Regions from separate parts of the Shewanella sp. GXUN23E genome, predicted to be linked through region 2. Evidence: predicted binding sites of a transcription regulator. Region 2 holds the regulator's gene; each other region holds the start of a gene.
The links. Region 2 encodes LexA, which represses DNA repair genes until DNA is damaged. Its sites were predicted from a motif close to TACTGTATNNNNATACAGTA; they were not measured.

Region 1 (5,629 bases), on a different contig from region 2:
CACACCGGCCAGCGCATTGGGCGTCGTTTGCGCTGCTATCTCAAGCAGATGATGAATATTGGCCAGTAGAGGATCCATAAAATTTTGATAGCGCATGCTCTTTTGGCTGATGGCCTCCAGGCTTTGCTCCCATAATGCTGTCATATCCGGTGTGGTCGCTGCTTCAGGCAAGCTGTTAATCAAGCCTCTGCCTGCAGGCGTGGCCTGAATACTTTTCCCCTGACGCACTAAAAATCCGCGCTTAAACAAAAGCTCAATAATACCGGCCCGGGTGGCTTCGGTACCCAAACCATCAGTGTCTTTGAGCGTCTTACGTATCGCATCATCTTTGACATAACGGCCAATTCCCGTCATGGCACTGAGCAACGTGGCATCGGTGAAATGTTTGGGGGGCTGAGTCATCTTATCCAGCCGCTCTCCCCGCTCACAATAAAGCTCCTCGCCTTTTTTCAGCACCGGCAGGTGGCTTTGCAGCGGCTCATCCTCTTTGTCGTCACTCTGATTGCGGGTCTCGTCGGGTTGCCGGCTTGTGGCAAACAACTGCTTCCAGCCCGGCGAGCGGGTGACTTTGGCCTTGGCCACAAACTGCCCGCCTGCAATGGTGAGCTCCACTTTGGTGTCCTGATACAGATGATGAGGATAGAACTGTGCCAGATACTGGCGGGCAATATGTTCGTACAGACGAGCCTCATCCCGACTCAGGCGGGATAGATCCGCTTTGCGGTCGGTGGGCACAATGGCGTGGTGGGCATCCACTTTACTGTCATTCCAGGCGGCGGATTTAATGGAGAGATCCGGCTTATCCGCACCCTGAATCAATTCCGGAGCGTTACTGAGTACCGCATCCACCACGCCCGCAGCCAGCTTCAATTGCTCTCTGGGCAAATGGCGGCTGTCAGATCTGGGATAAGTAATGAGCTTATGCCTTTCATACAGACTCTGACAGGTATCCAGCACGGCCTTGGCGGACAGCCCAAAACGTTTGGCAGCATCAATCTGCAGCGAGGACAGAGAGTAAGGCAGCGGCGGCGCCTGACGTTTGTCTTTTTGCTCAAGTTCGGTCACCTGGGCAGGCTGAGCGGTGATCCGCTCCACCACATTATCGGCAAGACGGGGCGACAATACCCGCCCTTCTTCATCCATAAACTTCTGGCACGCCTCACTGGGTTGCCAGCGCGCGGTAAAACGCTCTCCGGCCTGAGTCAGCAGGTGCGCATCAACCTGATAGAAAGGTTTAGGTTCAAAGGCTTCGATGGTTTCATCACGGCGCACCACCAGCCCGAGCAAAGGTGTCTGCACCCGACCAACAGACAACACTCCCTGATAGCCAACCTTGCGTCCCTGCAGGGTAAAGGCGCGGGTCATGTTCATGCCGTACAGCCAGTCGGCGCGACTGCGTGCCAGCGCAGAGGTTGACAGTGGCACAAACTCACGGTTATCGCGCAATTGACTGAGCGCCCGCGTTACCGCCTGGGGGTTAAGATCGCTGATGAGCAGGCGTTTGGCATTACCCAGTTTGGTTTGGCTGACCTTGAGATACGCCAGCACTTCATCCACCAGCAGTTGCCCTTCCCTGTCCGGGTCGCCGGCGTGCACCAGAGTATCGGCCTGTTTCACCAATTTACGCAGCACCGCCAACTGGCTGCGGCTGGATGATTTGGGGATCAGTTGCCACTGCTGCGGCACAACCGGCAAATCCTCCATCTTCCAGGATTTGTACCTGTCATCATAGGCATCAGGTGGCGCCTGCTCCAGCAGATGACCAATACACCAGGAAACCAAATCACCATTGCCCACCTCAATATACCCCTCATGTTTTTTATGGGGTTTTGGCAGAACATCTGCAATAGCGCGGCCCAGACTGGGCTTCTCGGCGATGTAGAGGATCATAGGATTGGATACACTGCAAAATACTGGATATGTTTACAGTATAATTTAGCCAAGGAAAGATGCGCTGTAAACCCGCCAGCGAGTTATTCGCCGATTTAGTCGCAGGTGAAAGGCAGCTACCAGGACTGATTGCTGCAATTTGCCACAATCATGCGCGCATGATTCAGACCTACACAGCGACTCTCAAGTCTGCCGGACTTAATTATTAAGACTTTCTGGACGATGGCGCACCGTACAGGGTCGTGGGTTACTTGCACCAAAGGTGCTGGAAAGGACTTAGAACAACAAGCCGGAGCATGGCTCCGGCTTGTGTCATTAGCGAGCGTCGGTTGGCCGATTAAGGATGACAGACGTTGTGCAACTCCAGATTGGTGCCCAGCTCCATGTTACGGTTGGCTTTGGCATCATCGTTACGCAGGGCGGTAAGGTGGTCCAGATAAGCCTGATCCACATCTTTGGTAATGTACTGACCATCAAATACCGACGTTTCAAACTTCTTAATATCCGGATTTTCCTGCTGCACGGCGGCAATCAAATCAGACAGATCCTGGAAGATAATACCGTCGGCACCAATAATGCGCGCGATTTCATCAGTGTCACGACCGTGGGCGATCAACTCATTGGAGGTTGGCATGTCGATGCCGTACACATTGGGAAAACGGATTTCCGGCGCAGCAGAGGCAAAGTACACCTTGCGGGCACCAGCTTCACGGGCCATCTCGATAATCTGCTCTGAGGTGGTACCGCGCACAATGGAATCGTCCACCAACAGCACATTCTTGCCCTTGAACTCGGCGCCAATGGCGTTGAGTTTACGGCGTACCGACTTCTTGCGCTCCTGCTGACCGGGCATGATAAAGGTCCGGCCGATGTAGCGGTTTTTCACAAATCCCTGACGATAAGGCAGATCCATGCAGCGGGCGATTTCCAGTGCGATATCGCAGGAGGTTTCCGGAATAGGGATCACCACGTCAATGTCGTGATCGTACCATTCACGCTTGATTTTCTCGCCAAGACGGGTCCCCATGTTGACCCGCGAGGCATACACAGAGGCTTTATCTATGGTGGAGTCAGGGCGGGCGAAATACACATACTCGAAAATGCAAGGCACGTGGCTGGGGTTTTGTGCACACTGACGGGTAAACAGCTGACCATCCAGAGTGATATACACAGCTTCACCCGGCGCTACATCGCGCATCACCTCGAAGCCAACGGCGTCCAGCGCCACACTTTCAGAGGCCACCATATACTCAGTGCCCTGCGCCGTTTCATGTTTACCCAGCACCAAAGGACGGATACCGTGCGGGTCACGAAATGCCACCAGCCCCTGACCAATGATGATCGCCGCCACGGCATAAGCACCTTTGACCATTTCATGCACGGCCGCAACCGCATCAAACACTTGATCCTCGGTCAAATGACGGTTACTGGTGTGCTGCAATTCATCCGCCAGCAGGTTCAGCAATACTTCAGAATCTGAGGTGGTATTCACATGACGACGCTGCTCAGCCAAACGCTCCAGCAGAGCTGTGGTGTTGGTGAGGTTACCGTTGTGAGCGAGGGAAATACCGAAGGGAGAGTTAACGTAGAATGGCTGGGCTTCTGAAGAGCTGGAGCTGCCGGCGGTGGGATAACGCACATGGCCGATGCCCGAATTCCCCTGCAGCCTTTGCATATGTTTGACCTCGAACACATCCTTCACCAGGCCGTTGGCTTTTCGCAGACGAAACGCGCCGCCGTCGATGGTGACTATGCCCGCAGCGTCCTGGCCACGGTGCTGAAGCACTGTCAGTGCATCATAGATGGTCTGGTTAACCGACGAGCGGCCAACGATTCCGACGATACCACACATGGGAATAATTCCTCATTGTAAGATGTTCTGATTGAATGTTCTTTCAGGTCATCCCGCCCCTGCCGGGCAAGAGCGGAGTGACTGTATTTTTTATATATTGGGTACAAAGCTTGAGGTGTTTTCCAGGTACTGGAAAAACCACTGGATAACCACGCCGAACTCGGGCACCAGCACAGAGTCCTTCCACCACTGGGTGTTAGGTGCGCCGGTAAAGGCATCCATAAAAAACAACAGGGCACTGACGATCAACGCGCCACGAATGGCGCCGAACACCAGCCCCAGAATACGATCCGTGCCGGACAGTCCTGTCTTGGAGACCAGTTGTCCGAGTAAATAGTTCACCAGGGCGCCAAGAATTAATGTTGTTACAAAGAGTATGGCTATCGCGACACCATTGCGCACCATTTCATCCCCGATTTGGGTCAGATGCACGGCGAGATCCTGATAAAACTGACTGGCAATAAAGAAGGCAACAAACCAGACGACAAGAGACATGGCTTCTTTGGCGAAGCCGCGGACCAGGCTGATCAAAGCCGACAGTCCGACGATTCCAATAATGGCGTAATCAATCCAAACCATGAAAAATCGGTTTCCGAGGAGAAGAGTTTTTGACGGGCGGGATTCTAACAGAGACTGGCGCTCATCTCATCTCTGTCGGCAGAAATAATGCTAATTATCAATTCATTCTGGCGAACAGTGAAGCCTCATCAACATCATCGTTGCGCGGCAGACTCGCCACCGCAAAGGTACCTGTGACCGGCCAGGTTTAGCCGGTATCCGCGTTTGTTACCGATAACCGGCCCGCACAATCCATGCTTCCAGCATGGCAGGCAACTGTCAGTGGTGATATCCGTGGTCGCCATATCGGCACATGGCCACTTGCGCTGGCCGGGAAAAATCCGCACTCTGCGCCGGCTCAATCCACTTTTTTCGCCCGAAAGATGTTCAACAATGTTTAATTTGGCGCAATCCACTGCCACAGATACCATCGTCAGCATTCCCAACTGCACCACTGAGTCATGAGTACATTTCTCAAATATCAGCACAGTGACAGTCTCAACCGGGTAAGACAGGGAACCGCACTCATTGCCGAGGGAGGTGGCCAGAAAGGCATATTCACCGCAGGCGTACTCGACAGCTGGCTGGAGCTGGGCTTCAATCCATTTTCATTGATGATAGGCTCCTCTGCCGGGGCCCAGAATTTGTCCAGTTTTCTTTCCGGTCAGGAAGGGTTTGCCCGTCGCTCGATTATGCAGTTGACCTGCGACAAGCAATTCTACAATCCCAAACGCGCACTGCTGGGTGGCAATACCGTGGATCTGGATTGGTATTTTCACCAGACCAGCCTGCAGGATTACCGGCTGAATGTCGAGAAAGGTGCCCAGGCGCTGAGCGACCGGGAGTTTCTGATCACAGCTACCCGCATGCAGGATATTCAGCCCTGCTTTCGTCAGCCCGATGAAAGCAACTGGCTGTCGCTGCTCAAAGCCTCCAGCGCCCTGCCGTTTCTGTATCGTCACGGCGTTGAAATAGAGGGCCAGCACTATCTGGACGGAGGCCTGGCTGCACCACTGCCGGTGGAAGAAGCCTATCACCGTGGGGCAAGGCGTATCGTCATCATTCGCACGGCGCCCGCCACGACTCAGTTTTCCACGCCCTGGCTGCATCGCCTCAATGACTGGCTGGAACACCACAACAAAACGGTTCCCATGGTGGAATATCTGGCGCACCATGAAGCGGTATACCGCCGCTCGCTGCACTTTGTGGAAAATCCACCGGCCGATCTGCAAATTGTGCAGATCAGCCCCAAACGCCCCTTGTCCAGCCGTTTGATTGGCAGTGAAATCAAATCACTGCGCTACGACTATTTATCAGGCATGGCGGTTG
Region 2 (5,629 bases):
AAGCAATCGACACCCCGCTGACAATTCTCCAGAATCGTCCCAGCGTTTCGCGGGTTAACGTATCGAAGCTGGCGCCAGGTTCGAAGTGAAGATTAGCCTCCAGCAGCAGCAAACCAGACATCAACATGATAAACCAGATGCCGATGAGCAAGATTACCCCATAGCCAAACCACATACCGGCACTGACCACCGGCAGGGAGAACATGCCGGCACCGACAGTCGTCCCGGCAATAATCATCGCGCCTCCCAACAAAGATTTTCCGCCGGGGGCCGCATTCATATGATTCGCCATAATTATCTTCCGTTATTCTGTTCAGCGATAAAAAACGCCTGCAGGGCAGGCGTTTTCTTGATTCAAGGCCATACCAGAGGTATGGCAGATCCGTTAATGTTCGGCAGCAACGGCCTCGACAATAGTCTGCCTGACCGACGACCGCAACAAGCTGTTTGAATGATTGCGAACCCGCTCAATGACCTCAGGCTTCGCCTTACCGGCCAGATAACCCAGGTCCTTGAGACGAACACTCAGCGTACCGTACAGCTTCTTGTCATAAAACTCTGGAGCGGTCACCCCGTGCAAAGCCCCAAGACGCTGCGCCAACAGATGACTTTCTGCTTCCAGCTCGGCCCGCTCAATAGCAGGACGGGACGCCAGCAGATTAAAGATAATGGCGTAACGCTGCATGGTTTCGCTGATAAGGCCACTGAGCAACAGCAGCATATTGATTTTACCCTGATTGACCTGATAAACCGTTTCACCTGAGATCAATCCCTCTTCAACAAACTCACTCAGCAGCCTGTCGACATATCCGGTCAGATCATCAATTCCCATAAAGAGCTCTGCCTCAAGCAAAGGATAGAACTCCTTCACTGTATCCTGCACTGAATCTCTGGAGCAGGCCTCATAACGGGTCAGGCAGTTGGCAATCAACGCAGGTACAATCAGCAAGTGAATGATGTTATTGCGATAGTATGTCATCGACAGGGTATGCACCGGGTCAATTCTGACAATATCTCCCAGTCCGTCAGATTCCTGCACCAGTTTTTTCAATTCCAGCCCCTGATCCACCAGCGACTGGCCATCTCCCTCAACGACAGACATATAGCCGGTGTAAGGCACACCTTTAAGCAACTTCAGGTAGAGATCCAGTTGCTTTTCCAGTTGATTCCGCTCAAGTGCATTTTGCTCTGCAGCAAGCAATACCGCACTGTTCAGCGTAACGGCACTGGCCGCAGCGGCATCATTGATATTGGTCATGACTCTGGTGGCCAGCTGATTCACCACAGGCGTCAACCAACTGGGCTTGCTTTCAGGTTCATTTGCCAACTGCTCTCGCCAATCTGCCACATTCTCGGTAAGAAAATTCTGCAGATTGATAGGCTGACCGAAATTTACATAACCCTGGCCGAAGTTACCCAATTTTCGAATGGCACCAAACACCTGCCAAACCGACTCTTTTTCCTTCTTCTTACCACTGAGTTCTTTGTGATATGTAGCCACTTCCATTACATGGTCATACCCCAGATACACAGGCACCAAAGTCACCGGGCGTTCAATACCGCGCAATACACTGTTGACCGTCATCGCCAGCATTCCGGTTTTAGGTACCAACAAACGACCGGTACGTGAGCGACCACCTTCGGTGAAATACTCTACCGAATAGCCTTTGGCAAACAGCTGATCCAGATACTCGCGGAACACTGCGGTATAAAGCTTATTACCGTTGAAACTGCGACGGATGAAAAATGCGCCACCACGGCGGAACATAGGACCGGCTGGCCAGAAGTTCAGATTGATACCGGCCGCAATGTGCGGAGGCACCATGCCCTGAAAGTACAGAATGTAAGACAGCAGCAAATAATCCATATGGCTGCGATGGCAAGGCACATAGACAATTTCATGGCCATCATGATGTAACTGGCGTACATGCTCGGCACCTTTGATATTGATGCCCTTATACAATTTATTCCACAACCAAGTCAAAATACGCTCAGCGATGCGCACCAGCGAGTCAGAATAGTCCGCCGCGATTTCATCCATATACTCAATGGCGCGGGCTTTCGCCTCAGCTTCGGAAATCTGCTTGGATGCGGCCTCTTCTTCAATAGCCCGCTTGATATTTTCAGCATTCAGCAACGAATGGAACAACGCCTGACGGTTAGGCAGCGCAGGTCCTGTCATCACCTTACGCTGACGACGGAAGTGCACTCTGGCGACTCTGGCAAGCTTGTGAGCAATGGACTGATCCGTGCCGTGCTCATCTGCCATATAGCGCAGAGATACTGCATTGGAAAACTGAATAAAGTTGTGACGCCCAAGGAACAGAATCATCAGGGCTTTGCGCAACCAACTCGGGTCTTCGCGTTCAAGCACTGCAGCCTTCATGGTGTCATCATCTTTACCCGGAGTCCGTCCCCAAAACAGACTCACAGGAACCAACTGCACATCCAGCTCACTGTCCTGACGGTGTAATTCCAGCAACTGGGTAAACGCCTCAAGGAACGGTTCGTTGCCCGCTCTGCGACCAAACAGCGGTTTGGCACCTTCCAGACACACCACTCTTGGGATCATTCGCCCTTTCAACATCAAAGGTTCGTTTGGACTGGGCAACCCCAACTGCTGGCTGATATTCAGCAACACGTTCATATCACTGAAGGACGATGTCTTCAGGACATAAATCATCGGCCGCTCGGGATCCAGATTCAGATCATCGAACGGGCGCTGTGGCACGGTAATAGTGTGAACCAGCTTATCCTGGATCCACCTGAGGGATTTCAACCAAAAAGAGTCTTGTTTGGACATTATTTGCTGCAATCTACATCACATTGAATTGTGACATAGAATATCAGACATAACCCGCCCAGCGCCACGCACTCTCAACTAACAGAATTGAACAATACTTGCACTGCAAAAAATACTGTATATACTGACAGGTACTGTATGAAAAAACAGGGACCGACATGAGACCGCTGACGCCACGCCAAGCCGAAATTCTTGAGCTGATTAAACGCAACATTGCCGATACAGGCATGCCCCCTACCAGAGCAGAAATCGCTTCAACATTGGGTTTCCGCAGCGCCAATGCGGCTGAAGAGCATCTTAAGGCCCTGGCCAAAAAGGGCTACATCGAGATCATGCCCGGCACCTCCAGAGGCATTCGTCTGCCTCAGGAAGAAGCACAAAATGACGACCCTGGGTTGCCATTGATCGGGCAGGTTGCTGCCGGCGAACCCATTCTGGCGCAGCAACATGTGGAAAATTACTATCAGGTTGATCCTGCCATGTTCCATCCCCATGCTGATTTTCTGCTGCGGGTGCGCGGTGACAGTATGAAAGATATCGGCATTCTGGAAGGCGACTTGCTGGCAGTCCATAAAGTACAGGATGCCCGCAACGGACAGGTTGTAGTCGCCAGAGTGGAAGACGATGTCACCGTCAAGCGCTTCGAAAAGAAAGGCAATGTCGTTTATTTGCACGCTGAAAATGCTGCCTACAGCCCTATCAAGGTAGATCTGACCTGCCAACACCTAACCATTGAGGGTTTGGCTGTTGGAGTCATTCGCAATGGAGACTGGCTATGAACAAACTCGTCGGCACTGCCCCCCGCCATCCAGGCTTGTGGCGCTCTCACAGCAGTGACAGCGACGCAGGACGGATCCTGACACTGCAAAGTGAAAATCGCGGGCTGAGTGAGTTGCACAGCTGTGCTCCTCAACTGGCACAACTGAGTCAGCAGGGCCGCTGGATTGTTCTTATCAATGCTCCCAAGTTCGAATATCGTCAGCTATTAGCGAAGGCCGGTGTGCGTATGGACAGAATCCTGCTGGTTCGTGGCAGAGATGAAGTTGAAACCTTATGGGCGATGGAAAGAGCACTGACAAGTGGTACGTCCAGTGCAGTGATAGCTTGGAGTTCGCCTCTTGATGAAAGGGATCAACGCCGCTTGCAATTGGTTGCCAAAAGCGCCAGAGCAATAGGATGGTTAATTGAAGATGTGAATGCTCACTCACAATTCAGACATGAGCACCGTTTGATCAACACGGTAAAATTGCAAAACTTTCACTGAGCACTCAGTCTGTATTTTCCCACCAGGCCCCTTGATAGGGGCCTAACCGTTTATATTCCCCTGAAAAATTTCATTTGCGCCTTGAGCTTGATCAATATTTGCGCAGCAAGTAATGTAAATTTAAAGGGCAAATTTTCTGCCCAACTCTCCTCTAATAAAACTGACCGGAAGAAGTTGGTAGCAGAATTAAAGTCAAATGGACGGCGATTAGTGTGTCGTTTTGCTGTCGGTATACCGTGTTCAAATGAAGCGCGGTGCCGAATACACTAACAGTCTCATTGCTTTTTGTGGGAACCGAAGAGTTAACATAGAGCAGAGATTTACTGTGTGACTCTTCTTTGTAGTTGCGGTTGCAATTATACAGAGGAGATGTCTTTTGAAGCATTGGCTGTATCTTTTAGTAGGGCTGTTTGCCCCTGCACTGACGGCATCGGAATTGCCGCTCAATATGACCCAGGGGGTCACAGAAATCAGCAATAAAGTCTATGACCTGCATATGACTATTTTGCTGATCTGCTGTGCCATTGGCGTGATTGTATTTGGATTGATGTTTTATTCCATGCTCAATCACCGTAAATCCAAAGGTGCCGTTCCGGCACAATTTCACGAAAGCACTAAAGTTGAAATAATCTGGACCCTGATCCCATTCCTGATCCTGATTGGTATGGCGATACCTGCCACCAAAACCTTAATTGCCATGGAGGACACCAGCGATGCCGATATTACTGTGATGGTTACCGGCTCTCAGTGGAAATGGCACTACAAATATTTTGATGAAGACATCGAATTCTTTTCGATATTGTCGACCCCCAGAGATCAAATCGACAATCAGGCTCCGAAAGATCCCCATTATCTGCTTGAAGTGGACAAACCTCTGGTGTTGCCCACCAATAAAAAAATCCGCTTTCTGGTGACCTCTGAAGACGTAATTCATTCTTGGTGGGTACCTGCTTTTGCCGTTAAAAAAGATGCAAATCCCGGCTTCATCAACGAGGCCTGGACCAAAATCGAGCAGCCTGGAACCTATCGAGGCCAGTGTGCTGAGTTGTGCGGTAAAGATCATGGCTTTATGCCTATCGTTGTTCAGGCTATGCCGGAAGCCGAGTTTGCTGCGTGGGTCACGGCGCAGAAGCAAGCCGCATCGACTGCCGCGGCTCAGGCCGAGGCGGCACTCAGCCAAACTCTTTCCAAAGAAGAATTGATGACTCAAGGCGAACAGGTTTATCTGGCTCGCTGCGCTGCTTGTCATCAGCCTAATGGTGCCGGCCTGCCCGGCGTATTCCCCAGCCTGCACAAGAGCCCGGTTATTCAGGGCCCAGTAGCCGGACACCTCAATATCGTCATTAATGGTAAGCCGGGAACGGCTATGCAGGCCTTCGGTAAACAGCTGACAGCTCAGGAAATTGCCGCCGTAATCAGCTACGAGCGCAATGCCTGGGGTAATGACAGCGGCGATCTGGTTCAGGCCGCAGATGTCAGTAACTTTGAGAAATAACGGGGAGCGCACAAGATGACAAGCACGACTCACGATACCAATACCGTCTTGGACCCCGCATCTCATG
Region 3 (5,629 bases), on a different contig from region 2:
AGTAGCTGCGGCCCTGCCAATAATCCGCAATACGCTCAAGGGTTGCCTCAATCCCCGCCTGATATCGGGCCTGAGCCTGCTGCCAGTGTTCAAGGGGCGGCTGCCCGTCAGCAAGGGCCTGTTGCCGGTTATCAAAAGCAAATTGCCCGGGCTCCGGCCAGGGTGGTTTAAACAGCAGCAGAGGTTGAGTTAAACCTTCAAGCAAATCATCCAGGGTCAGTTGATAACTGCCCTTCTCCGCTCTGCGCCTGCTTTTGGTGATAAGCGCGCTGATCTCACCATAGGCTTTACGGTTGGTCGCCAGCAGCACAAAGCAGCCTTCCGGCAGAATGAACTCGGCGCCGACAATCAATTTGATGCCACCGGCTTTGGCCGCCATATGGGCCTTAACCACGCCGGCAAAAGAGCACTCATCAGTCAGGGCGATCGCCTGATATCCCAGCTTGTGAGCCTGCTCCACCAACTCATGGGGATGAGATGCCCCTTTAAGAAAGCTGTAGTTGGAGCGGGCATATAACTCGGCATACATCAAAACCACCCCTGCAGAAACAATCCTTCAGCCGAGCGATAGACCCAGCAGTAGCCACCGTTTTGATGCCGGGCCAGATAGTAATCCCGGCTGACGGCCTGCTCTTCCCACCAGGGCGCATCGATACGTTCAGGCCCTTTCAGCAAGGTCACATCATCTGCGGCAAGCTCACGGGGCTCAGGCAGTAGCCAACAGGGACGGCAGGCGTGTAAAGACAGGGGGTTGGATTGCGACATTGCCGCCTGAGTGGCAGGCAACGCACGATTGGCGCGTTCAGGCAAATGCGCATCGGCCACGGTCAGTTTCAGCACGCAGGCATCCCCCAAACGCGCCTGCAAAGTAGCCTGCAGACGACGGATTTCCCCCTGTTTGCCATCCCGCCCCAACGCTCTGGACTGACCCGCACTCATGCTGGCGGGCGCCACAAAATGCAGTGCCTCCAGCACCATATCCGTTACCGGCTGAAACAGGGTCTGACGCTCAAGCTGCAACCGGCACAGCGCCATCAGACCATCGGCCCTGTGCTCGGCAAAGGGATAATTCAGGGTTAACACCAAAGGTGGCGTATCCCGATTGCGGTATTTCAGGTACAGGGTCAGATTGAGCACAGCCAGCTGTCTTTGCCTTAAATAGGTTTCCAGCTCAGCAAACAGCCGTCCCAGAGGAAAGAGCAAGCCCTGAAACTGCTCAACCTCATGCAGCAGATTCAGCTCACGCCGATACTGCTGAGGCAACTGATAGTAGTCACAGGGCTCTGGCATGCTGGCATCCAGCCGCTTGAGACTGAACAATAAGGCGGTGCCGAATCGTTTTCCCAGCTCGGCTGTCGGCAATGCCCTGAGCTGCCCCAAAGTGGTGATCCCCATGCCGGCAAGGCGCGAGAGCGCATCCGCATCAAGGGGGTAATGGCTAAGCGCCAGCTTTGCCAGACGGGCAAGCTCATCATTCAGGCTCTGCTTTGGTGAGCTTTGCCGCACCTGCCCATCCTGCATCTGCTCATTCAGCATGGGTTTATCCCGTCCATCGGCTCCCGTCTGGCAACCTGAGCCAGATGAGCAATTCACAGCGGGAGAATCCAACAATGAAGAGTCCACCGCTGAACGATTCAAAGACGAACAATCCCCAGACGAACAATCCCCAGATGAACAATCACCAGATGAGCATTCCAGGCGGGTTTGCAGCGCGGCGCTCAATCGCGTATGCCCCAGCGCCAGCACACACTCCAGTCCGTACTCAGCGGCACGCTGTTTATAGGCCGCCATCAAACCATCAAGCCCCCCAAACAGATTGCCCATGGAGCCGACTTCCAGCAGCAAAGTATCCGCCACTGTATCTATCCCAAGCGGCCCGGATATCGCCTGAGTGCTGGCCTTGATTAAGGATTTGGCTGATGCACCGGTCAACCGAGTACTGGCAGGCTGAGCTCGCGTATGTTGAGTATGGGTAAGTTGAGTATGGGTAAGTTGAGCATAGGTACCTTGAGCATAGGTACCTTGAGCATGGGTACGCTGAGCATAGCTACGCTGAGAGCCGGTCGCAGCCGCTTCCAGCCAGGGACTGCACACCAGAGGTACAACCCGGGCGCTGAAATCGTAACTCCACTGACACAGCCACTCCACCGCCTGCGCCGAAGAGCCTGTCTCCGGGGCATTGGCAGAGGTTTCATTGAAAGGCAGCAGCTGCAGCTCGCCGCACAGGGAACAGGCTGTTGCCACACTCTGCCCCAGCTCAACACCGACAATTGCCGCGCGGGCATCGCACAGCAGGATCTCTCCTTTGTCGTTATGCAGGGCGTAAGGACGAGGATCATCTGTGAGATCCAAACGGGATTTCAGGTATTGCAGCAGATACCCGGGAAAGTAAACAGCCAACCACAACATATCAATCAGCTCTGGTGCAGTCCGAAAATATTCTGCTCAACCGCAGCTGGAACCGTATTTACAGCACACCAGGGCCCCTGAAGCAGCTGGCCTGAAACCTGCGCTGATGTATGTTGCTCAGCTATCGTAACCTGAGGCGCTATATCGGCCTGCCCGGCTAGCGCAAGCTGAGCGATACGAGGCACACTATCAGCAGAAGCACCATCCAACCCAAGACTTTGCAGTGCCAGCTGCAGTTGGGGGGAGAACAGCTTCAGCCACAGAGGGGTCGCCGGCCAGCCACCCCGACGCTTAAGCACCTTAAGCTGCTGCGCGGATGAGCCATGCTCTGCCGGCGTCATCTGATCGACTTGCGTCAGGGATAGTTTGAGGGTCACAGGATGAGGCTCCTGCTGCTGAGCCAATGGCATCAACAGGATGGTCAGTACGCCATGTTTCTCACAGGCCAGCTGCAAGCGACGGGCCTGACTGATCGACAGGCTCTCAGCCCAGCCGATCACCAGATGGCAGGCATCGCTGCAGATCCCCTGCTCCAGCGCCCACAGTTGCTGAGCCTTGTCCTGAGTGTTGACCCACAGCAGACGCTCAATGTCGACGCCCTGTTGTATCAGGTACTGGCTGCTGGGTTGAAATTCACCGCCCACCAGCAAGATATGTTTGTTATCTCCCATCTCTGCAGCACTCAGTTGTCTGAGCAATGGCATCAACAGACCCATTTCACCCTGTCCGGGATGCGCCACAAACAGCTGACATACCCCCTGCTCAGGCCAGCCGCCATCAGCCAGCATGGCATCAAGCTCAGTAAAACCGGTGGAATATCCGGATGCCTTATCAAGCTGTTGCCATTGCTGGCCCAGCCACAGATCCTGTCGTTCCAGCAATTGATTGAGAGAGTATGCAGACATAGGATGACCATAAACACATATACTGTATATAAACACAGTATATGTGATTTATCGTCACTGACAATCTTTTCCGGGCAGGAATGTACAAAGAGCAGGCAATTGTTTGAATAGCAAGCACAAAAAACCGGGACTGAACCCGGTCTGCGACACACAGCTATCAATATCGGTCAAACAATTACAGGCGCCGCCCCACTTCCAGCAGGCAAATCATGCCAGTGGCAAACACACAGATAAGTGCGAGAAGTGAGCCAAGCAGCATAGCTATTTGGCCTGGGATCTCAGGGCGGGGAAGCAGAAATGTCGCTACCACAAGGCTGATAATCAGCGCCAATACCAGGACACCGATGCAGTCAGCAGCCAGCTGTCTGTCATACTCGGTCGCAAAGGTGTTTTTCAGCCATGATTTCACCTGGATTCTCCAAACAACAAACGGCATGTCACTTGCGCGACATGCCGTTCAGGAACGCAAATTTAATTCAATTATTTGAATTTACGCACTTTCTTCAGCGCCATCTGCTGCTTCAGTGAAGACAGATGCTCAATAAAGATTTTGCCCTGCAGATGGTCGATCTCATGCTGCAGCACAATGGCAAGAAATTCGTCGGTATCAAAGATTTGCTCTTTACCTTCGCGATCCACTGACACCACTTTCACCCGCTGGAAACGTTTGACCTTGGCATAGTAACCCGGTACAGACAGACAACCCTCTTCGCCTTCGTACTCGCCTTCCTGCTCAACGATCTCAGGATTGATGATGACCGTAGGCTGATCACGGTTTTCGGACAGATCGATCACGATCACCGAATGCAAACTGCCTACCTGAGTGGCCGCCAGACCGATACCATCGCTGGTGCTGTACATGGTTTCCAGCATATCATCGATAAATCCCTGAATAGCACCAATGTCCTCCACCGGCTGGGCTTTGCGTTTAAGACGTTCATCAGGAATCCGTAAAATATCCAATACAGCCATGCACTCATATACTCTGGTTAACAAAAAACGCGGGCATTATTACTTAAAACCCGCTGACATCCAAGAGACTTGGAACGATCACCCTAATCGGTAAAAATAACCCAATGGAAAATCAGCAAAACTTGTCACCCAAGGCGAGGATCTGGCAGATTGTAGCCATGATACCTGAAGGTCATGTATCCACTTACGGTAAAGTCGCCGATCTGGCGGGATTACCCGGTCGGGCACGCTATGTCTCCCGGGCGCTCAAAGAAGCACCTGAACCATTGGCACTGCCCTGGCACAGGGTCATCAACAGTCAGGGAAAAATATCCTTTCCGCGGGATACGTTGCCGTGGCGGGAACAGATGAGTTTACTGCGCCAGGAAGGCGTCACAGTGAACCAAGGCAAGATTGATCTGTCAAAGTATGGCTGGCAGCCGGATTTGATGACACTGCTGATGGCATTGCCTTATTAGGCAAATACTTAACGAATATGGAAGGAGTCGTCTGTGACTGCACGAATTTCAAGTCTGGCATTGTGGGCACTGTCTCTCACCGCGCCGCAAGTTTGGGCGCAAACCCCACTGACTCCGCATACCGCTGAATACAAAGTATTTTACGGCGATATTGAGTTGGGTAAGGGGCGCTATCGTCTGGATGCACCGACCGATACCGGCGTCTACAACTACTACTTCGACAGCGCTTTAAGTCTGCTGGTATTGTCAGATGAGCGTCACCTGCACAGTGAATTTACCCGGGACAAGCAGCAACCCGACAAACTCCTGCCCATCCGCTATATGCAGGAACGAGAAGGCACGGGTCCCAATTTCCGGGAGCAGACCGCCTTTGCCCGCGAGCAGGGTAATGTCTACACCCGCTATAAAGATGAAAAAGGTAAATACGACTACAGCGATACCCTGTTCGACCCTTTGATGGTGCAACTGCAATTCCGGCTGGATATCGCCAATGGCAAAGAGCCACTGGATTACAGCATGATTAAAAGCAATGAAATCGACGACTATCAGTTCAGAATTCTGGGTAAAGAGCGGGTCAAACTCGACAGCGGCGTGTATGACACAGTGAAAATAGAAGTGATCCGGGATCCGAAAAAGAAGCGACAAACCTTCTTCTGGATGGCACCGGATTTAAGTTATCTGCCGGTGCGTCTGACCCACTTTGAGAAAGGTGACAAGCAGCTGGATATCCAACTGCTGAACTATCACTACGCTGAAGAGCCTGCCAAAGACTCAACTGCCGGCGCAGATCTCCCCTCGCCGGAATAATCGCCAGTCACCCGGTTGCAACACGCTCCACTGTTCATTGTTGGTCAGCGGTCGTGTAGCAATCACGGTCACCACATC
Region 4 (5,629 bases), on a different contig from region 2:
AACTGTTGCCCATCACTGATTTCCAAAGCCTGAAACATGTCATTGACGATGGTATCGAACCTGATGTTGCCATCATCAGCTGTCGCGGTTTTGCCGATATGGACAGCCTGCAACAGACCCTGCAAACACTCAGAGAGAGGGTCGACAAACTGATATTGCTGGATGACTGTCATCAGAAGCAAACCTTGCCAGAATCCTGTACCCAGTTGGTCGACAAACAGCTGACGCCACCAGTGGGTGACAATGTGCTTGCCCGTGCGCTGCTGTTTACCCAAATAGGCGAGTCCTATATCTCAATGGACAGTCTCCCCCAACCGGTAACGCAAAAGCATCAGCTGACGGTTCTGGCAGTGGATGACAATCTGGCCAACCTTAAACTGATGGATACGCTGCTCAATGAACTGGCCACCGACGTAGTTACCGTCAACAGTGGCGACAAAGCTATCGCAGAGGCTCACAACCGTAAATTTGATCTGATTTTCATGGATATCCAGATGCCCGGCACCGATGGTATCACCGCCACCCGTAAAATTCGGATGGACTCGTTGAATCGTCGCACCCCGATTATCGCCGTTACTGCCCATGCCATTGCTGAAGAGCGGGAGCGCATCATGAGCAGTGGTATGGATGCCTATCTGCCCAAACCCATCGATGAAGCAGCGCTCAGAGAGGTTATCAGCCGCTGGATAACACGTCCTGAATTTGCGCATTTTGATCTGCAAACCCTCAATTGGGAGCAGTGTCTGGCGCAGTCCCACCACAAACAGGAACTGGCGCTGGAAATGCTGGGCATGTTACTGGATACCCTGCCTCAGACCGCCAGTCAGATAGAGCTGGCACTGGAGCAGAATGACCATACCGGCATGTTGACCACGGTTCACAAGCTGCATGGTGCCAGCTGTTACTGTGGTGTCCCCAACACCCGCAAACTGTGCCAGGAGATAGAGTCGGCACTGAAGCACAACACAGAAATCAGTGAACTGGAGCCGGAAATTCTGGAGTTACTTGACGAGTTAACTAAGGTAGAATCTGCAGCCAAACAAGTGATTTCCCAGCTAACTGCGGATAAACCCCATGACCAGAAAACCCGGCTTCTTCAAACGCCTAAAGGCGCTTGATCCTTTACAGAAGCAACTTTTTGCCACCGCACTATGTCAACGTATGTATCCGAACTACCAGCTTTTTGCCGAAGTCTGCGAGTTTGGTGACAGTCAGGTACTGTCAACCGTGCTGGATTTGCTGTGGCAATCCCTTTATGACCGCAAACTCAAGTTCAATTACGAGATCCATCTGGAGCGCCTCGACGCCGTCACCCCGGATCCGGAAGACTTTGTGGTTTACGGCGCCTTCCCGGCAATGGATGCCGCGGTGGCACTGACCTCTTTGCTGAGCGCCATTCAGGGCAAGCAGGAAGATGATATGGTGAACATCAGCAAATTATCTTCTGCCACCGTGGCCAACTACATTGAGGCGACCATGGATGTCGATCTGCAGGGCGATGCGCTGGATGATTACATCTTCGAGCAGGAAATCATGCAGGAAGAGCGCGAATTGCAGGCATCATTGCTGGACATTATCGAGCAAAACCCCATTAATGCAGAGTTGGTAAAAGAGCTGCGCAAAGACATCATCGCGTCGGGCGTATCCAATATTGGCATCTGCGCCGAATAATTTTGCTGATGATGAACAAGAACAGGGCTAATCATTGCCCTGTTTTTTATTTGTATATCCAGTAATACCAATTTTATTTAATCGTTGATCTGTTTCAGCGGAAGTTCAACGCGCTTGAGACAAGGTCATTAACCGCTCCATGGCAACGGCTCCTGCGTTGCTCTACCTCCTGCATCCATGCAGTCGTGCGTTAATGACATTCACACTTTGATACCTCCTTGTACCAAAGCCAGTTCGACATCCTGTCTCTCGTTCGAGAGCGTATGGCTTACGCCATTCTCACCATCCTTGTGGCTTGCGGGCCGGCGAAGTTATGGTGGTGCTGTATCAAGAGGGCTGGGCACAGTATCAAGTGCATTGAAACCCGCACTGCGTGAGGGTGTCAGGTATCCTGCTTCTATGTTGCATTACTCTAAAAGAGAGCCCCCTTAGTCAATCAATGCGCCTTGAATCAGCATCCCTGACACGCTCTGAATTGCTCAAACTATTAATGAAGTTGGTGTAAATTAAAGTCGATATCCAACATATTCATTCTGCTCAGGGGCTCGCCGAAAAACCCCGTCTAAGTAGAGTCGGCGGCAAAGAAGCGTCAGCCGCTCCCAAATAACCCGGGCGCCTGCTGCTCCATAAACTCAAGAAACAGACTCACCTTCAGTGGCTGATGGATCCGCTGGTGATACAGTAGAGAAATGCGTCTTTGCTCGCCAATCCAGTCCGGCAGCAGCACCTCCAGCTCCCCGTTGGCAATCTGCTCCCTCGCAAACAGCTCTGGGCCATACAGAATTCCACCATCATCAACCGCCGAAAGTATTGCGCCATGCAGATCAGACAGTGTGAGATGCGCGGCGCCGTCATGAAAAAAGCTCTCACCTGAAGGCCGGGTTAAATGCCAGTGATACAGAGGCCACACCTTGATAAGACGATGTTGATCAAGCTCATTGGGATGAGTCGGGGTCCCGGAATTCTGTAAATAACCGGGTGATGCCATCAGCTTATAATCCAGTACACCAAGTGTGCGGGAGACCCAGGATGAATCCGGCTGGCGCCCACCGACTATTGCCACATCCACCCCTTCATCAATCAAATCCACCGCCTGATTGGACTGGCTGATGTGCAGCCGGATATCCGGATATCGACGGCAAAAGGCATTGAATGCCGGCATCAATACCATGGATACAATAGCAATGGGTGCCGCAAGTCTCAGCGTGCCCTCTGGCCGCTCGTTACGCTCACAGCTGAGTTCATCAAATTGGCTGATAAGCCCGCAATAGCGTTGAAACAGGGTAAGCCCCTCTTCAGTGAGCCTCAGTTTACGGGTATTTCGCATCAGCAACAGTCGGTCCTGCAACTCCTCCAGCCGTGCCAGTTTACGGCTGACAGTGGCCACGGGGATCTCCAGGGTGCGGGCGGCCGCCGACATACTGCCGGCGTTCACCACATGGACAAACAGATAGATGAGTTCCAGCTCATTCACCTTTGACGCACTCAAACGGCCTCCTTACAGGCTAAAACTGAATTAAAATCAGGCGTTTTACTCAAAGAGTCAGAGTTTTTTACATTCCCATATTTACTGTATATAAAATCAGTATATACTGTTCATCAATACAGTGTTTGCATTGTTTTTAGTCAATCAGCGTATTCCACGGGGAATCACTATGCTTTGCCAACTCAGCATCAACAATTATGCCATTGTCCGCTTTCTTGAGCTGGATTTCCGCCCCGGCATGACCAGTATTACCGGGGAAACCGGTGCCGGTAAATCTATCGCCATCGACGCGCTTGGGTTATGTCTGGGTAATCGTGCCGATGCGACTGCCGTGCGTCCCGGTGCGGCTAAAGCCGAAGTCAGTGCCCGCTTCAGTGTCGATGATATTCCCCTCGCCAAACGCTGGCTTGAAGATAATGATCTGGATGTTGAGAATGAATGCATCCTGCGCCGTACCATCAGCAGCGATGGTCGCTCCCGCGCTTATATCAATGGTAACCCAGTACCGCTGCAACAGTTAAAGGCACTTGGTCCCCTGTTGGTTGGCATTCATGGTCAGCATGCGCACCATGCCATGCTCAAAAGTGAACATCAACTCACATTACTCGACAGCTACGCCAACCATAAAATGCTGCTGGACAATGTCACCCTGGCTTATCAGAGATACAAGCAAACCCAGGCTGAACTGAAGCGGTTGCAGCAATCATCCCTTGAACGTCTGGCCCGCAAACAACTGCTGCAATATCAGGTGGAAGAACTGGATGAGTTTGCCCTGCAGCCCGGTGAATATGAAGAGATTGAAGCGGAGCACAAACGACTGGCCAATGGCAGCGCACTGATTGAAACCTGTCAGCATGGTCTGTATCTGCTCAGCGACGGCGAAGAAGCCAATATCGAGTCACTGCTCAATAAAGCGGTGATATTGGCTGAAGAGCTGAAAGACTACGACCCACAGCTTGAAAGCATAGGTAATATGCTCAATGAAGCACTGATCTCAGTGCAGGAAAGCGCGGCAGAATTGCAGCGATATCAAAACAATCTGGAGCTGGATCCTGAGCATTTTGCCCAACTTGAGCAGCGCCTGTCACAAACCCTGCAACTGGCTCGCAAACACATGGTTGCTCCAGAACAACTGGCAGCGCACCACCTGACATTGCGCGCCGAGCTGGAGGGTATCGACGGCGACAATACCAAGCTGGAAGGCATGGAGCAGGAATTGGAGGCCAGTCGTCAGGCTTATCTGACACAGGCCCAGAAGCTGAGCCAAAGCCGCAGCCGGTATGCCAAAGAGCTGGATAAACTGGTCACTCAGTCAATCCAGGAGCTCAACATGCCCAAAGGTAAATTTGTCATTGATGTCAGTTTCAATGAACTCAGCTTGTCGCCCCAAGGCTCTGACAGCGTAGAGTTTATGGTCACCACCAACCCGGGCCAGCCACTGCAGCCGCTGGCCAAAGTCGCCTCAGGTGGTGAATTGTCGCGTATTGGCCTGGGCATTCAGGTGATCACCGCCCGCAAAGTATCGACCCCCACGCTGATATTTGACGAAGTGGATGTGGGTATCTCAGGCCCAACCGCCGCTGTAGTCGGTCGTATGCTCAGGCAACTGGGAGACTCCACTCAGGTATTCTGTGTGACTCACCTGCCACAGGTCGCCGGCAACGGTCATCAGCACATGTTCGTCAACAAGGCCAACAAAGGCGGTCAAACCGAAACGTCAATGACGCCACTGAACACCGAACAGCGTATTAATGAACTGGCGCGTCTGCTCGGCGGTGACACCATTACCAGCAATACCCTGGCCAATGCCAAAGAGTTGCTGAAACATTAAGCCTATCCCTTACGCCACAAGCCTGCTATGCGAGCTTGTGGTCTAGGGGCATGCGGTATTGCTATGGTCCAGTTTACAGCCTGCTATACACATCTGCGAAATAAAGCGCGCAGAATTTGAGTCAACCCCATATCCTGTTTACTGCAGCTCAGACGTCCACCTGTACCTGAAATATTTACCATGCCAAGTGTGATCCACTCCTCAGGCATTTCACATTCTGAATAACTGATATACCCAGTTGCTGTATGCTTCGCGCCATAAAGATACCCTCAACTCAAAGTACCACTATGACCCTAAACCAAGTTCAATTTGCCGTATTGGGACAACTTTTCCACACGCCGGTCAAAGGCGATTTCCAATATCTGCCCAAGGCACTGGTTTGCATCGACAGTCAGGGCAATATCCTGTCGGTGACCACAGCCGGTGACGGACAATTTGAAACCAATATCCAGCAACTTGATCAGGCTGGAAAACTTACCCGACTGACAGACTCCCAATACCTGATGCCCGGAATGGTGGACCTGCACGTTCACGCCCCACAGTGGCCTCAGGCTGGCAAAGGTCTGGATCTGCCGCTGTACGACTGGCTGCAGGATTATACCTTCCCACTGGAAGCCAAATTTGCTGACAACAACTTTGCC

Region 1: ACRRUX_RS12225 (DNA topoisomerase III) is a predicted target of LexA. The motif match lies at 1,912-1,931, and genes of this name have one in related genera.
Region 3: imuA (translesion DNA synthesis-associated protein ImuA) is a predicted target of LexA. The motif match lies at 3,335-3,354, and genes of this name have one in related genera.
Region 4: recN (DNA repair protein RecN) is a predicted target of LexA. The motif match lies at 3,262-3,281, and genes of this name have one in related genera.

What each region holds. Positions count from the first base shown of each region.
Region 1 is NZ_JBOZWP010000012.1:117,855-123,483, reverse strand. It holds gene ACRRUX_RS12225 (DNA topoisomerase III) at 1-1,890, opposite strand, end outside; gene purF (amidophosphoribosyltransferase) at 2,228-3,742, opposite strand; gene ACRRUX_RS12215 (CvpA family protein) at 3,833-4,321, opposite strand; gene ACRRUX_RS12210 (patatin-like phospholipase family protein) at 4,762-5,629, shown strand, end outside.
Region 2 is NZ_JBOZWP010000003.1:44,289-49,917, forward strand. It holds gene mtr (tryptophan permease) at 1-292, opposite strand, end outside; gene plsB (glycerol-3-phosphate 1-O-acyltransferase PlsB) at 386-2,803, opposite strand; gene lexA (transcriptional repressor LexA) at 2,962-3,582, shown strand; gene ACRRUX_RS03970 (cell division inhibitor SulA) at 3,579-4,067, shown strand; partial or broken gene coxB (cytochrome c oxidase subunit II) at 4,444-5,547, shown strand; gene ctaD (cytochrome c oxidase subunit I) at 5,578-5,629, shown strand, end outside.
Region 3 is NZ_JBOZWP010000002.1:188,680-194,308, forward strand. It holds gene ACRRUX_RS02990 (error-prone DNA polymerase) at 1-529, opposite strand, end outside; gene ACRRUX_RS02995 (Y-family DNA polymerase) at 529-2,409, opposite strand; gene imuA (translesion DNA synthesis-associated protein ImuA) at 2,415-3,314, opposite strand; gene ACRRUX_RS03005 (hypothetical protein) at 3,490-3,723, opposite strand; gene def (peptide deformylase) at 3,795-4,286, opposite strand; gene ACRRUX_RS03015 (MGMT family protein) at 4,391-4,744, shown strand; gene ACRRUX_RS03020 (DUF3108 domain-containing protein) at 4,790-5,551, shown strand; gene ACRRUX_RS03025 (class II glutamine amidotransferase) at 5,516-5,629, opposite strand, start outside.
Region 4 is NZ_JBOZWP010000005.1:203,798-209,426, reverse strand. It holds gene barA (two-component sensor histidine kinase BarA) at 1-1,118, shown strand, start outside; gene ACRRUX_RS07250 (YjaG family protein) at 1,075-1,671, shown strand; gene ACRRUX_RS07245 (LysR family transcriptional regulator) at 2,261-3,160, opposite strand; gene recN (DNA repair protein RecN) at 3,327-4,988, shown strand; gene guaD (guanine deaminase) at 5,276-5,629, shown strand, end outside.